DNA from 2 places in the Stenotrophomonas sp. 96582_Sma genome. Region 2 is predicted to be linked to the other one. Evidence: predicted binding sites of a transcription regulator. Region 2 holds the regulator's gene; the other holds the start of a gene.
The links. Region 2 encodes HrcA, which represses chaperone genes, less so after heat shock. Its sites were predicted from a motif close to TTNGCACTCNNNNNNNNNGAGTGCNAA; they were not measured.

Region 1 (7,959 bases), 2.4 Mb from region 2:
CCTCCTTACGGTCCGGTGGCCGGCTCGGGCAGCTGCACGCCGCGCTGTACCGCAGGGCGTGCGGCAACCCGTGCGTACCACGCATCCAGATGGCGATGCCGCGACAAATCGATGTCGATGATGCGGGCGATGTGCAGCCAGCCGAAGTGGGCGATGTCGGCAATCGAGTAGTGATCGCCAGCCAACCACTCGCGTCCCTGCAGGCGCTGGTCGAGTACGCCGAACAGCTCGTCGCTCAGGCGGCGGTAGCGTTCGATTGCCGCGGAATCGGGCTGTTGTGCGAAATGCTCGAAGTGCACGCGCTGGCCGAGGATCGGGCCGACGCTGGCGGCATGGAACATCAGCCAGGTCAGCGTCTCCCAGCGCGCAGCCGGTTCGGAAGGCAGCAACGCATTGCCCTGTTCGGCCAGGTACATCAGGATCGCCGCCGACTCGAAGACAACGATGCCGCGCGCGCGATCTTCCAGCACGGGAATGCGGCCATGCGGGTTGAGCCGCAGGAAGTCGGGATGGCGATGTTCACCATCGGCGATGTGGACGTGGTGAAGGTGATAGGGAAGACCCAGTTCTTCCAGTGCGATGGTGGCCTTGAAGCCATTGGGAGAACTGTCGGAGTACAGGTGCAGCGAAGGTTCGTTCATGGGAATCCTGGACGCAGGGAGCGACGGCATGCATCGGCCGTTGAAGGTGGCCGGGCGATGCGGGAACGGGCGCTGCAGCAGCCGTGCAGGCAGTCTAGGAAAGGCCTGCGTCGCGGGGAAACGATGTCTTCTGCACGGGGAGTTGAGCGGGGCTCAACGTGCGCGACGCGCGCGCGACAGCCTGCAGTGCGGTCGATATGCTGTCGCAGCGCGGCGCGTGCCGACGCGGTTACAGGAGAGTTGAGATGGGTGCGGTGCTGCCGCTGCTGGGCCTGCGGGCCTTCGTTGAAACCGGCCGACATGGCAGCCTGACCGCCGCCGCCGATGCGATGGGGGTGACACCTGGTGCAATCAGCCAGCAGCTTCGACAGCTGCAGGAGCGGCTGGGCGTGAGCCTGTTCGACCGCACCCGGCATGGCGTGGTGCTCAGTGCAGCCGGCGCGCGCGTGTATCCGGAGCTGCTGCAGGCCTTCGATCAGATCGCACAGAGCCTGCAGACACTCGAACGCTGGGAAACACGGTGCACGCTACGCATCAGCGCGGCACCGAGCTTCGCCGCACAGTGGTTGGCGCCGCGACTGGGCGGGTTCAGTGCGTTGCATCCGCAGGTGGACGTGCAGCTGGACTCGAGCGCGGCGTTGGTCGACCTGCGCCGCGACGGCGTGGACATCGCGATCCGTCATGGACTGGGCCGCTACCCTGGCCTGCATGCCGAGCATCTTCTGGCGCCGGTACTGCTGCCGGTGGCCAGTCCAGCATTGTTGGCCGGCGCACCGACGGTCAGCTCGGTACAGGATTGCCTGCAGCTGCCGCTGCTGCAGGACGCCGACCGCAGCGACTGGCGGCTGTGGTTCCAGGCACTGGATCTGCCCGTCGATGAACGACTGGAGCGCGGCCCTGCGTTCGATGACGACCTGTTGCTGATCCGCGCGGCGGTGGCCGGGCAAGGCATCGCCCTGGTGCGCGACATCCACGCGGCCGAAGAACTCGCCAATGGCCGGCTGCAGGTGGTGATCGACCAGCCCTGGCCACAGGCCTTCGCCTACTACGCGGTGACGCGTGCGGACGGCGAGGCCAACGCGGCGATACCTGCTTTCATGACCTGGTTGCATGCAGCATTGATGACGCCGCAGGAAGCAGGCACACACACCCTGCAGGACGCAGGATGAGCCGCTCGGAAAGCGATGCCGTTGCGGCCGGCCACAAAAAAACCCCGCCTTGCGGCGGGGTTTTTCATTGCGGGGCGAACGTGGGGACTTAGAAGTCCATGCCGCCCATGCCACCCATGCCGCCCATGCCACCGGCGCCACCCATGGCCGGCTCGTCCTTCTTCGGAGCTTCGGCAACCATGGCTTCGGTGGTGATCATCAGGCCAGCGATCGAAGCTGCGTTCTGCAGCGCCGAACGGGTCACCTTGGTCGGGTCCAGGATGCCGAACTGCAGCATGTCACCGAACTCGCCGGTGGCGGCGTTGTAGCCGAAGCTGCCGGTGCCTTCCTTGACCTTGTTGATGATGACCGACGGTTCTTCACCGGCGTTGGCCACGATTTCGCGCAACGGGGCTTCCATCGCGCGCAGGGCGATCTGGATGCCGTGGTTCTGGTCTTCGTTGGCACCCTTCAGGCCGGCCAGTGCGGTGACCGCACGGACCAGGGCCACGCCGCCGCCCGGGACCACGCCTTCTTCAACGGCTGCACGGGTAGCGTGCAGGGCGTCGTCGACGCGATCCTTCTTTTCCTTCATTTCGATTTCGGTCGAAGCACCGACCTTGATCACGGCAACGCCACCGGCCAGCTTGGCCACGCGTTCCTGCAGCTTCTCGCGGTCGTAATCCGAGGAGGTGTCCTGGATCTGGGTCTTGATCTGGCCGACGCGTGCGTCGACGGCAGCCTTGTCACCCACGCCATCGATGATGGTGGTGTTTTCCTTGGAGACCTGCACCTTCTTGGCGCGGCCCAGGTCCTTGATGGTGGCCTTTTCCAGCGACAGGCCCACTTCTTCGGAGATCACGGTGCCGCCGGTCAGCACGGCCATGTCTTCCAGCATCGCCTTGCGACGGTCGCCGAAGCCCGGAGCCTTGACGGCCACGACCTTGACGATGCCACGGATGGTGTTGACCACCAGGGTCGCCAGCGCTTCGCCTTCAACTTCTTCGGCAACGATCAGCAGCGGCTTGCCGGCCTTGGCGACGCCTTCCAGCACCGGCAGCAGGTCACGGACGTTGGAGATCTTCTTGTCGTGCAACAGGATGAACGGGTCATCCAGGTCAGCGGTCTGCGACTGCTGGTTGTTGATGAAGTACGGGGACAGGTAGCCGCGGTCGAACTGCATGCCCTTGACCACGTCCAGCTCGTTGTCCAGGCCCGAGCCTTCTTCAACGGTGATCACGCCTTCCTTGCCGACTTCCTTCATCGCGTCAGCGATGATCTGGCCGATCGACTCGTCCGAGTTGGCCGAGATGGTACCGACCTGGGCAATCGCCTTGTCGTCGGCGGTCGGCTTGGAGATGGTCTTCAGCTCGGCAACGGCGGCCACGACGGCCTTGTCGATACCACGCTTGAGGTCCATCGGGTTCATGCCGGCGGCAACGGCCTTGGCGCCTTCGCGGATCAGGGCCTGGGCCAGCACGGTGGCGGTGGTGGTGCCGTCGCCGGCGTCGTCGTTGGTGCGCGAAGCAACTTCCTTCACCATCTGCGCGCCCATGTTCTCGAACTTGTCAGCCAGTTCGATTTCCTTGGCGACGGACACGCCGTCCTTGGTGATGGTCGGCGCGCCGAAGCTCTTTTCCAGCACGACGTTGCGGCCCTTCGGGCCCAGGGTGGCCTTGACGGCATTGGCGAGAACGTTGACGCCGCGCACCATGCGCGAACGGGCGTCTTCACCGAAACGAATATCCTTGGCAGCCATTGCGATTACCTCGATGTTTGCACCGGGCCGGGCCCGGCGACGAAAGGGGATGTCTTACAGAAAAGCAGGTCGCGCCGAGGCTCAGCCGATGACGGCGAGCACGTCGTCTTCGCGCAGGACCTTGTACTCGACGCCTTCGCTCTTGTACGAGCTGCCGGCGTACTGGCCGTAGATGACCTTGTCGCCGACCTTCAGCGACGGCGCGCGCACGCTGCCGTTGTCCAGCGGCTTGCCCGGGCCGACGGCCACGACTTCACCCTTGGTGGACTTTTCCTTGGCCGAATCCGGAATGACGATGCCACCGGCGGAGATTTCGTCGGCTTCGATCGGCTTGACCACAACGCGGTCGTGCAGCGGCTTGATGCTCATGAGAGACCTCTTAAGTTATTGATTGGTCTGAAAAAGTCTGGCGATGTTAGCACTCACCCCAGGTGACTGCCAGCATTGCTCGCGAAAAAGCCCGATGGATCGGGAGCAGGACAGAGATGGAGCTGGCCCCGGACCTTTCAAGGCCGCTCGCGGAAAAAATTTCACTGCCCCGGGCCCACTCGATCTGCGCCCATGTGAAGGCCTGGATGCCGGTGCAACGCGGCAACCCTGTCTCTGGAATCCTCGACTTTTGGTGACTCGCGTCGCACTGTCAGATATCTGACGTTCATTTACGACAAAGTGTCACTGGATCGGCCTTAGGCTCGGCCGCGCATTCCCAATCACAAGGAGTAGTCGATGCGATTGCTGTCCCCGCTTGCCGCCGCCTGCCTGCTGGCGCTGGCCGCCGCGCCGGCCCAGGCCGAGGTCTTCATCAACGAACTGCACTACGACGACAGCACCGCCGCCGGTGACGTCGGCGAAGCCATCGAAGTGGTCGCTACCGCGGGCGAGGACCTGTCCGGCTACCGCCTCTATCTCTACAACGGCAGCAATCCTTCGGCCGCCACGGTCTACGCCAACAATCCGGTCCCGGCCGGCACCGCCGCGGGTTGCGGCAGCGCCACCCTGGCCGTGGTCAGCTACCCGACCAACGGCCTGCAGAACGGCCCGAACGACGGCATCGCCCTGGTCGATGCCAGCGGCAAGGTGGTCCAGTTCCTCAGCTACGAGGGCGCCATCACCGCCTCCGGTGGCCCTGCCGCCGGCATGACCAGCCAGAACATTCCGGTGGCCGAGACCAACAGCACGGCCCCGGGCACCTCGCTGCAGCTGACCGGCAGCGGCAGCCAGTACGCCCACTTCACCTGGGCCGAATCGGCCAAGCAGACGTTTGGCAGCTGCAACAACGGCCAGACCTTCAGCGGGGGTGGCACCCCGGGCCCGAACACGCCGCCGTCGGTCTCCACCACCACCCCGGCCCAGGGCAGCAGCACCTTCCCGGCCGCCGCCGACCTGGAAGTGGTGTTCAGCGAGACGGTGAACCTGGCCAGCGGCGCCTTCGCCCTGAGCTGCGGCACCTCCGGCAGCGTGCCGCTGACCTACCCGGCCAGCGGCCGCAGCGTGAAGCTGTCCACCAACACCGCGCTGGTGGCCGGTGAAGCCTGCCGCTTCGACATCCGCGCCGCGCGCATCACCGACCTGCAGGGCGCACACCCGGCCGCCGACAGCCGCATCGCCTTCACCGTGGCCAGCACCGGCGGCAATCCGGACCCGGGCAACCCGGGCGTGCCGGCCGGTTACTACTCCAAGGTCAATACCAGCAGCCCCAGCCAGCTACGCTGCTCGCTGCACGCCACCATCAAGGGCCACACCGCCTACCCGTACAGCGGCTCGGGCACCAGCACCTGGACCATCCTGGAAATCGCCGACGAGGATCCGAACAACAGCGGCAGGATCCTGGATGCGTACCGCAACCGCAGCTACGCCAAGGTGACCGACCGCGCCGGCAGCGGCGGCGGCCTGAAGTACAACCGCGAGCACACCTGGCCGAACTCGCTGGGCTTTGCCAGCACCACCGGCGACAAGGGCCTGCCGTACGCGCCGTACACCGACACCCACATGCTGTACCTGACCGACGCGCAGTGGAACGCCGACCGTGGCAACAAGCCATTCGGCAAGTGCGACGCCAACTGCGGCGAACGCGCCACCGAGGCCAACAACGGCCAGGGCGGCGGCAGCGGCGGCTACCCGGGCAACTCCAACTGGGTGCGCACGCCGGACGGCAACACCGGCACCTTCGAGGTGTGGGGCAAGCGCAAGGGCGACATGGCGCGTGCGGTGATGTACATGGCGATCCGCTACGAGGGCGGCAAGGATGCGGCCACCGGCCAGTCCGAGCCGGACCTGGAGCTGACCGACGACCGCAGCAGGATCGTCAAGACCAGCAGTTCGCCGGCCTACATGGGCCTGCTCTCGACGCTGATCGACTGGCACCTGTCCGATCCGCCGGATGATGCCGAGCGTGCCCGCAACGACGTGATCTACAGCTTCCAGGGCAACCGCAACCCGTTCATCGACCACCCCGAGTGGGCGACCCCTGGCCTGTTCACCTCGGCCAAGCCGGCCTCCTGCCAGCTGGCCAACTGACCGCGCAACGCAGCGGTCCACTGCCGCCGCCGGGCCCTGACCCGGCGGCGGCCCTATACTCGACGGTCATGTCGACCATCGATCCCGTCCTGCTGCTGTTGACCACCTGCCCGGACCGGGCCAGTGCCGAGCGCATCGCGCACGCGCTTGTTGGCGAGCGCCTGGCCGCGTGCGTCACACGGCTGGAGGGCGCGCAGTCGACCTACCGCTGGCAGGGCGAGGTCACTACCGACACCGAACTGCAGCTGCTGGTGAAGACCACCGCGAGCCGCGTCGATGACGCAATCGCCCGGATCGTCGAACTGCATCCGTATGAACTCCCGGAGTGCATCGCGGTCGAAACCCGGGCCGGCCTGCCGGCGTATCTGGACTGGATCCGGGCACAGACCCGGGAGGACACTGATTGAAGACTTTGTTTGCGCGTGGCGCCGCCCTGTGCGCCCTGTTGTGGCTCTCGCTGCCGGCCTTCGCGCTGGATGAGAAGGACCTGCTGCCGGTGGACCAGGCGTTCGCGCTGACAGCGACCGCCCCCGAACGCGGCCAGGTGCAGCTGCAGTTCAAGATCGCGCCGGGCTACTACCTGTATCGCCACCGCACCAGCGTCAAGGCGGATCCGGCCTTCAATGCCGGCGCGCTGCAGATGCCCAAGGGCGACAAGCACCACGACGATTTCTTCGGCGAAGTCGAAACCTATCGCGAACGCCTGCAGGCCACCCTGCCCGGCACGCCGACCGACGCCGCCGGCACCATCAGCCTGGAAGTGCGTTACCAGGGCTGCGCCGATGCCGGTGTCTGCTACCCGCCGCAGAAGCGCGTGGTGCAGGTCACCCTGCCGGGCGCCGGTGCGGCGGCCGCGGTGCCTGCCGCGCGTGCCGGTGCCGCAAGCCCGTTCAACAACCCGCTGGCCGGTGCCGGCAACAGCGGTGGCCTGCGCCTGCCGGGCGCGGCCAGCAACAGCCAGGCGCTGCCGCTGCCGTCGGAGCAGGCGTTCGGCTTCGACGCCATCGCCAGCGACGGCAATACCCTGCTGCTGCGCTTCAGCCCGGCGCCGGGCTACTACCTGTATCGCGACCGCACTTCGGTGAAGCTGGACGGCAGCACCGGGGTGCTGGCCGACAAGCTGCGCTGGCCTGCCGCACAGTCGCATCGCGACGAACACTTCGGCGATGTCTCGGTGTACTTCAACCAGGTGGAAGTGCCGCTGCCGCTGCGCCGCTCCATCGCCGATGCGGTCGACAGCACTCTGGTGGTGACCTTCCAGGGTTGCCAGACCGATGGCATCTGCTACCCGCCGATGACCCGCCGGGTGAAGCTGTCCATTCCGGCCGGCAAGGTCAGCAGCAGTGCCGACCAGGCGCCACCGCGCAATGAGGTGATCAGCCCGCTGCCTGCTGCCAGCGGCGCACCACGCGAAGCCGCCAACGGCGCGCCGCTGCGCCTGCTGCCAACCGTGCCCAATACGGATGCAACGGCCCCTGCTGCAGCAGGTGACGGCACCGCCAGCCGTGAGTTCGCCGCCGATGCACAGGGCGACAACGCGCTGCGCACGCGACCGCCGGTGACCACGCCGAATCCGGACCGTTCGTTCGTATGGGTCCTGCTGCTGGCCCTTGCCGGTGGCCTGGTACTGAACCTGATGCCCTGCGTGCTGCCGATCCTGTCGCTGAAGGTCCTGAGCCTGGCGCAGAGCGGCGAAAGCCCGCAGCGCGCGCGCAGCCATGCCCTCTGGTACACGCTGGGCGTACTGGTCGCGTTCGCGGTGATCGGTGCGTTGATGGTTGGCCTGCGCGCGATCGGCAACGCCGTCGGCATCGGCTTCCAGCTGCAGCACCCGGGCGTGGTGGCGGCGCTGGCCTACATCATGTTCGCGGTGGGCCTGAGCCTGTCCGGCGTG
Region 2 (7,959 bases):
TTGCTGACCCGGTAATGCGCGTGGCCCTTGGAGGCGACCTGCGGCAGGTGGGTCACGCACAGCACTTGGCGCTTCTCGCCAAGGGCGCGCAGCTTCTGGCCGACGATGTCCGCCACCGCGCCGCCGATGCCGGAGTCGACTTCGTCGAACACCATGGTCGGTACTGCATCCAGGTCCAGCGCGGCCACTTCGATGGCCAGCGAAATGCGCGACAGTTCACCGCCCGAGGCCACCTTGCGCAGGGCGCGCGGCGGCTGGCCGGCGTTGGCCGCCACCAGGAACTCCACGCGTTCGGCACCCTGCGGATCGGGCTTGCCAGTGTCCTGTGGCTCCAGCTCGATCAGGAACTGGCCGCCGCCCATGCCGAGCTCGGCGATGATGCCGGTGGTGGTGGCCGACAGTTCGGCAGCGGCGCTGCGACGGCTGACGGTCAGCACCTCGGCCTGTACGCGCCAGGCCGCAGCGGCCTTGTCGATTTCGCCGGCCAGGCGCTGCAGGCGTTCGTCGGCGCCGCGCAGCTGTTCGACTTCGGCATGCATGCGCTCGCGCTGCGCGCCCAGCTCGTCCATCGGCACGCGGTGCTTGCGGGCCAGGTCGTGCAGGCGGCCGAGACGACGCTCGTTCTCCTCGAACTGCTCCGGGTCGGCGTCGAGGTCGTCATGCACGCGGTCCAGCAGCGACAGGGCTTCGTGCAGCTGGATCGAGGCGTTCTCGATCAGGCCGTCCACCTCGCCCAGGCGCGGGTCGTGTTCGATCAGGCGCGACAGCTCGTGGCGCACCTGCTGCAGCAGGTCCAGCGCGGAACTGCCGTCGTCGCCATTGAGCTGGTTGCTGGCCGCCTGGCAGGCGCTCAGCAGGGCGCTGGCGTGGGCCTGGCGGCGGTGGCTGGCACCGAGTGCGACGATCGACTCCGGTTCCAGATCTTCGCGGTCCAGTTCGCGCAGCTGGTGCTCCAGGAAGCCGATCCGGTCACTGACGTCGCCCTGTTGCGACAGCGCCAGCGATTCATGGACCAGAGCCTGCCAGGCCGCGGCGGCGCGGCGCACCTGGCGGCGCTCGTTCTCGTTGCCGGCATAGGCATCCAGCAGGGCCAGCTGCGACGGGCGCGTCAGCAGGGCCTGCTGTTCGTGCTGGCCGTGGATCTCCACCAGCAGCGAGGCCAGGTCGCCCAGCTGGGCCAGGGTCACCGGACGGCCATTGATCCACGCCCGGGAACCGCCATCGGCACGGATCACACGGCGCAGCTGGCATTGTTCCTCGTCGTCCAGCTCGTTGTCGGCCAGCCACTGGCGCGCGGCCTGCAGCTGGTCCAGCGCGAACTCGGCGGAAAGTTCGGCGCGCGCAGCGCCGTGGCGGACCACGCCACTGTCGGCGCGCAGGCCGGACAGGAAGCCCAGCGCGTCGACCATCAGCGACTTGCCGGCGCCGGTCTCGCCTGAAACCACGGTCATGCCTGGCCCGAACTCCAGTTCGGTGGCGCGGACGACGGCAAAATCCTTGATCGAAAGATGTCTGAGCATGGGTAAGGGGGTATCAGCAGCCGCGCAACGCTAGCACGCGGGCGAGGGAGGTCCAATGACTTGCCAAGGTGATGCGCCGCCATTATCTAGTGTCCGTGTCTCACAGGTTGATTCCATGCACGGTTCTCCCGACCAGCTTGCCCCGCGTGCGCGCCATCTGCTGCGCACGCTGATTGCGCGTTACATCCAGGACGGTGAGCCGGTCGGCTCGCAGACGCTGGCGCGTGTGGCTGGCCTGGAGGTCAGCCCGGCCACCATCCGCAACATCCTCGGCGACCTTGAAGACCTGGGGCTGCTGGCGTCGCCGCATACCTCGGCCGGGCGCATCCCGACCGCGCATGGCTACCGGGTGTTCGTCGACAGCCTGCTGCAGATGCAGCCGCCGGGCGAGGGCGAGCTGGCCCGTCTGCGTCAGGAGCTGGCCAGCGGCGGCAGCACCCAGGCCCTGCTCGGCAGCGCCTCGGAGCTGCTGTCGGCGATGAGCCACTTCGTCGGCGTGGTCAGCGCCCCGCGGCGCGAGCAGTTCGCCTTCCGCCAGATCGATTTCGTGGCGCTGGACGGGCGCCGGGTGCTGGCGATCCTGGTGTTTGCCGACAACGAGGTGCAGAACCGGGTCATCGAGACCCGCCAGGACTTCGCGCCAGGCCAGCTGGAGCAGGTCGCCAACTACCTCAATGCCCATTTCGCCGGCCTGCCGATGGCCGAGATCCGCACCCGCCTGCTGCTGGAGCTGCGCGATGCCCGTTCCGAGCTGGAGCAGCTGCTGGCGCACAGCATCGAACTGGCCGAGCAGGCCCTGCAGCCGGCCGCCGACGACATGCTGGTGGCCGGCCAGACCCGCCTGATGGGGGTGCAGGACCTGTCCGACCTGGAGCGCCTGCGCGAACTGTTCGAGCTGTTCTCCAGCAAGCGCGAGATCCTGCAGCTGCTGGAGCGCACCATCCAGGCCCCGGGGGTGCGCATCTTCATTGGCGAGGAGACCGGGATGATGCCGCTGCAGGGGGTCTCGCTGGTCACCGCCCCGTACACCGCCAATGGCCAGGTACTGGGCGTGCTGGGCGTGATCGGCCCCAAGCGGATGGCCTACGACCGCATGATTCCGCTGGTCCAGGCCACTGCCGATGTGCTCGGCGCGGCCTTTTCACCGGCCGGGCGCACTCCCGGAACATCCGACGCTTGAAACGCAGCATCCCGCCCACACTAGGGTGGGTGGAGGCGGAGACTGACCGCCAGGGACCCAGACATGAACCACGAACATCCAGATATCGAATCCCAGCAGACTGCCGCCGATGCGGCCGCCGCCGCCGGCGTCAACGACGAAGTGGAGCGCCTGCGCGCCGAAGTCGAGCAGATCAAGGCCGATGCGCTGCGTGAGCGCGCCGACCTCGAGAACCAGCGCAAGCGTGTTGCCCGTGACATTGAGCAGGCCCGCAAGTTCGCCAACGAGAAGCTGCTTGGCGAGCTGCTGCCGGTATTCGACAGCCTGGATGCCGGCCTGAAGGCCGCCGGCGACGACCCGCATCCGCTGCGCGAAGGCCTGGAGCTGACCTACAAGCAGCTGCTGAAGGTCGCTGCCGACAACGGCCTGGTCCTGCTGGACCCGATCGGCCAGCCGTTCAACCCGGAACACCACCAGGCGATCAGCCAGGTGCCGACCCCGGGCGCCGCCCCGGGCAGCGTGGTGACCGTGTTCCAGAAGGGCTACCTGCTCAACGAGCGCCTGCTGCGGCCGGCGCTGGTGGTGGTGGCCGCCGATTGATCGGCCGGGCCGGGCCATGCCCGGTCCCGGTCGTGCCAGGCCATGCCTGGCAAGGTTTTCCAGGCGCTGAACACAGCGTTCGGGAGGTGGCTTGAATGTTCCACGAGCCCCCCCCACATCGTATTCATCCACCGGCCGAGCGGCCGGACTGACCCCAACAAGCATCCTCAGGAGTCTCCCCCATGGGCAAGATCATTGGTATCGACCTCGGCACCACCAACTCGTGCGTGGCGATCATGGACGGCGGCAAGGCCCGCGTCATCGAGAATTCGGAAGGCGATCGCACCACCCCGTCGATCGTCGCCTACACCAAGGACGGCGAAGTCCTGGTCGGCGCCTCGGCCAAGCGCCAGGCCGTCACCAACCCGAAGAACACCTTCTACGCGGTGAAGCGCCTGATCGGCCGCAAGTTCACCGACGCCGAAGTGCAGAAGGACATCGCGCACGTCCCGTACGGCATCCTGGCCCATGACAATGGCGACGCCTGGGTGTCGACCAGCGACGGCAAGAAGATGGCCCCGCAGGAAATCTCGGCCAAGGTGCTGGAAAAGATGAAGAAGACCGCCGAGGACTTCCTCGGTGAGAAGGTCACCGAAGCGGTCATCACCGTGCCGGCCTACTTCAACGACAGCCAGCGCCAGGCGACCAAGGACGCCGGCCGCATTGCGGGCCTGGACGTCAAGCGCATCATCAACGAGCCGACTGCGGCTGCGCTGGCCTATGGCCTGGACAAGGGTGACAACAAGGATCGCAAGATCGTGGTGTACGACCTGGGCGGCGGCACCTTCGACGTCTCGGTGATCGAGATCGCCAACGTCGACGGCGAGAAGCAGTTCGAAGTGCTGGCCACCAACGGCGACACCTTCCTGGGCGGCGAAGACTTCGACAACCGCGTCATCGAGTACCTGGTTGAAGAGTTCAACAAGGACCAGGGCATCGACCTGCGCAAGGATCCGCTGGCCCTGCAGCGCCTGAAGGACGCCGCCGAGCGCGCCAAGATCGAGCTGTCCAGCGCCCAGCAGACCGAAGTGAACCTGCCGTACGTCACCGCTGACGCCTCGGGTCCGAAGCACCTGAACATCAAGCTGACCCGCGCCAAGCTGGAAGCGCTGGTGGAAGACCTGATCAAGAAGTCGATCGAGCCGTGCCGCGTTGCCCTGAACGATGCCGGCCTGCGTTCGAGCGACATCAGCGAAGTGATCCTGGTCGGTGGCCAGACCCGCATGCCGAAGGTGCAGCAGGCGGTGACCGAGTTCTTCGGCAAGGAACCGCGCAAGGACGTCAACCCGGACGAAGCCGTGGCACTGGGTGCTGCGATCCAGGGCGGCGTGCTGGGCGGCGACGTCAAGGATGTGCTGCTGCTGGACGTGACCCCGCTGTCGCTGGGCATCGAGACCATGGGCGGCGTGTTCACCAAGATCATCGAGAAGAACACCACCATCCCGACCAAGGCCTCGCAGGTGTTCTCCACCGCCGAGGACAACCAGTCGGCCGTGACCGTGCACGTGCTGCAGGGTGAGCGCGAACAGGCCCGCTTCAACAAGTCGCTGGCCAAGTTCGACCTGTCCGGCATCGAGCCGGCCCCGCGCGGCCTGCCGCAGGTGGAAGTGTCCTTCGACATCGACGCCAACGGCATCCTGCACGTGTCGGCCAAGGACAAGAAGACCAACAAGGAACAGAAGGTCGAGATCAAGGCCGGTTCGGGCCTGTCCGAGGAAGAGATCGCACGCATGGTCGCCGACGCGGAAGCCAACCGCGAAGAAGACAAGAAGTTCCAGGAGCTGGTGCAGGCCCGCAACCAGGCCGACGCCCTGATCCACGGCACCCGCAGCGCCATCACCGAGCACGGCAGCAAGGTCGGCGGCGATGTCATCGGCAAGGTCGAGGCGGCGCTGGCCGACCTGGAAACCGCGATGAAGGGTGACGACAAGGCACAGATCGAAGCCAAGTCGAAGGCACTGGAAGAAGCCGGCCAGTCGCTGTTCGCCGCCGCTTCGGCCGACCAGGGCGGTGCCGCCCCGGGTGCCGACGCTGGCAATGCGGGCAAGCCGCAGGATGACGTGGTGGACGCCGAGTTCACCGAAGTCAAGGACGACAAGAAGTCCTGATCCGGACCGACACGGGACGCTGGCCATCAGCGTCCCGTTGTCGCATCAGGGTCCTGACCGCCCACCGGCGTGTCGGGGCGCCCGACGCAAGAGCGGACCTGGTTCCGCTCTTCCGCTTTGACGAATCCCGACTTTCCGGAACCCGATTCACGATATGAGCAAGCGCGATTACTACGAAGTGCTGGGCGTTGCCCGCACCGCCAACGACGAAGAGCTGAAGAAGGCCTACCGTCGCTGCGCGATGAAGTTCCACCCGGACCGCAACCCGGGTGATGCGGCGGCCGAAGCCTCCTTCAAGGAGTGCAAGGAAGCCTACGAAGTGCTGTCCGACGGCAACAAGCGCCGCATGTACGACAGCCATGGCCACGCCGCGTTCGAGCACGGCATGGGCGGAGGCGGTCCGGGCGGCCCGGACATGAACGATATCTTCGGCGATATCTTCGGCAACATCTTTGGCGGTGGCGGCGGTGGTCCGCGCCAGGCCCGTCGTGGCGCCGACATCGGCTACGTGATGGAACTGGACCTGGAAGAGGCCGTGCGCGGCGTCGAGCGCCGCATCGAGATCCCGACCCTGGCCGAGTGCGGCGACTGCGATGGCAGTGGCTCCGAAGACGGCAAGGTCGAGACCTGCAACGTGTGCCATGGCCGCGGCCAGGTGCGCATCCAACGCGGCATCTTCGCCATGCAGCAGGCCTGCCACAACTGCGGCGGCCGCGGCCAGATCATTGCCAAGCCCTGCAAGACCTGCCACGGCAATGGCCGTGTCGAGGAAGACAAGGTGCTGTCGGTGAAGGTGCCGGCGGGCGTCGATACCGGCGACCGCATCCGCCTGCAGGGCGAAGGCGAGGCCGGTCCGGCCGGTACGCCGCCGGGCGACCTGTACGTGGAAGTGCGCGTGCGCGAGCATGCGATCTTCCAGCGCGATGGCGACGATCTGCACTGCGAAGTGCCGATCCGCATCTCGCAGGCGGCACTGGGTGACACCGTGCGCGTGGCCACCCTGGGCGGCGAAGCGGAGATCCGCATCCCGGCCGAGACCCAGACCGGCAAGCTGTTCCGCCTGCGTGGCAAGGGCGTGCGTTCGGTGCGCAGCCGCAGCGAAGGCGACCTGTACTGCCGTGTGGTGGTGGAGACCCCGGTCAACCTCACCAACGAACAGCGCAAGCTGCTGGAGCAGTTCGAAGCCACCTTCGTCGGTGAGGAAGCGCGCAAGCATTCGCCGAAGTCGGCCACCTTCATGGATGGCGTGAAGGGCTTCTGGGACCGGATGACGTCCTGATCCATCGACGCATGTGTTGAACGACAGCGCCGGGCAATGCCCGGCGTTTTCGTTTGTGGTGCCGCACTGCCGCCGCCGGGCATGGCCCGGCGCTACCGGAAAAACGCCGCCGGCGTCTGCCCGAGCTGGCGCTTGAACATGCTGGTGAATGCACTCGGGCTGTCGTAGCCCATCGCCAGCGCGACATCGATGACCTTGTCGCCGACCGCCAGTCGCTCCAGGGCGGCCAACAGCCGCGCCTGCTGCCGCCACTGCCCGAAGGTCATGCCCAGTTCACTGGCGAAATGACGCTGGATGGTTTTCACGTCCACCTGCAGCGCCTGCGCCCAGTCCTGCAGGGTGGCGTCGTCGCCGGGATGTTTCTGGATGTGCTGGCAGATCCGCTGCAGGCGCGGGTCGGAGGGCGAGGGCAGGTGTAGCGGCAGCACGTCCATGCGGTGCAGCTCGTCCAGCAGCAGGCGCACCACGCGGCCGTCGCGGCTGTCATCCACATGCGCGGTCTCGATCAGGCTGGCGGCGAGCAGCAGCTCGCGCAGCAACGGCGCTACCTGTACCGCGAACGCCTCGTCCGGCAGCTGCGGCGCGAAGTCCGGTTCCACATACAGGCTGCGCATATGCACCTCAGCGATGCAGTCCACCGCATGGGCCATGCCGGCCGGCACCCAGATCGCGCGGGTCGAGGGCACCACCCAGCGGCCGCCATCCGCACGCACCACCATCAGTCCGGACATGGCGAACACCAGCTGGTGACGGCGATGCCGGTGGGGCGCGATGTGGGTGCCGGGTTTGTAGTGGCGGGCGCGGCAGGTCACCGGGCGGTGCACCGGAACCTCGTTCCACGGCGCAGTCTCGCGGACCGGGCAGGGAGTGTCCTTTTTGCGATATGCCATGACCCGAACGCGGCAGAAGGGAGGGGGAGGCCACCGTAGCATGCGTGGCTCGCCCCCAACCTGACTGTGTCCATGTCGACCCTGGCTTCTCCCGCAACGACCTCACGCCCGGTGGCCCCCGGCGTGCTGGCCGCCATCTCCACCTCGCATGTCGTCAACGACATGATGCAGTCGCTGATCCTGGCCATCTATCCGGTGATCAAGGGCGGCTTCAATCTCAGCTTCACCCAGATCGGTCTGATCACGCTGACCTACCAGCTTACCGCCTCGATCTTCCAGCCGTTGATCGGCATGGCCACCGACCGTCGCCCAGCCCCGTACTCGCTGCCGATCGGCATGGCCTCGACCCTGTGCGGCATGCTGCTGCTCGGCTTCGCACCGAACTACGCGGTTGTGCTGATGG

Region 1: ACZK2R_RS21110 (co-chaperone GroES) is a predicted target of HrcA. The motif match lies at 3,964-3,990, and genes of this name have one in related genera.

Annotation. Positions count from the first base shown of each region.
Region 1 is NZ_CM151122.1:4,496,283-4,504,241, forward strand. It holds gene ACZK2R_RS21095 (glutathione S-transferase family protein) at 6-641, opposite strand; gene ACZK2R_RS21100 (LysR substrate-binding domain-containing protein) at 887-1,810, shown strand; gene groL (chaperonin GroEL) at 1,899-3,548, opposite strand; gene ACZK2R_RS21110 (co-chaperone GroES) at 3,630-3,917, opposite strand; gene ACZK2R_RS21115 (endonuclease) at 4,275-6,065, shown strand; gene cutA (divalent-cation tolerance protein CutA) at 6,134-6,472, shown strand; gene ACZK2R_RS21125 (protein-disulfide reductase DsbD domain-containing protein) at 6,469-7,959, shown strand, end outside.
Region 2 is NZ_CM151122.1:1,817,203-1,825,161, forward strand. It holds gene recN (DNA repair protein RecN) at 1-1,520, opposite strand, end outside; gene hrcA (heat-inducible transcriptional repressor HrcA) at 1,636-2,700, shown strand; gene grpE (nucleotide exchange factor GrpE) at 2,764-3,279, shown strand; gene dnaK (molecular chaperone DnaK) at 3,462-5,387, shown strand; gene dnaJ (molecular chaperone DnaJ) at 5,542-6,666, shown strand; gene ACZK2R_RS08570 (AraC family transcriptional regulator) at 6,759-7,556, opposite strand; gene ACZK2R_RS08575 (MFS transporter) at 7,629-7,959, shown strand, end outside.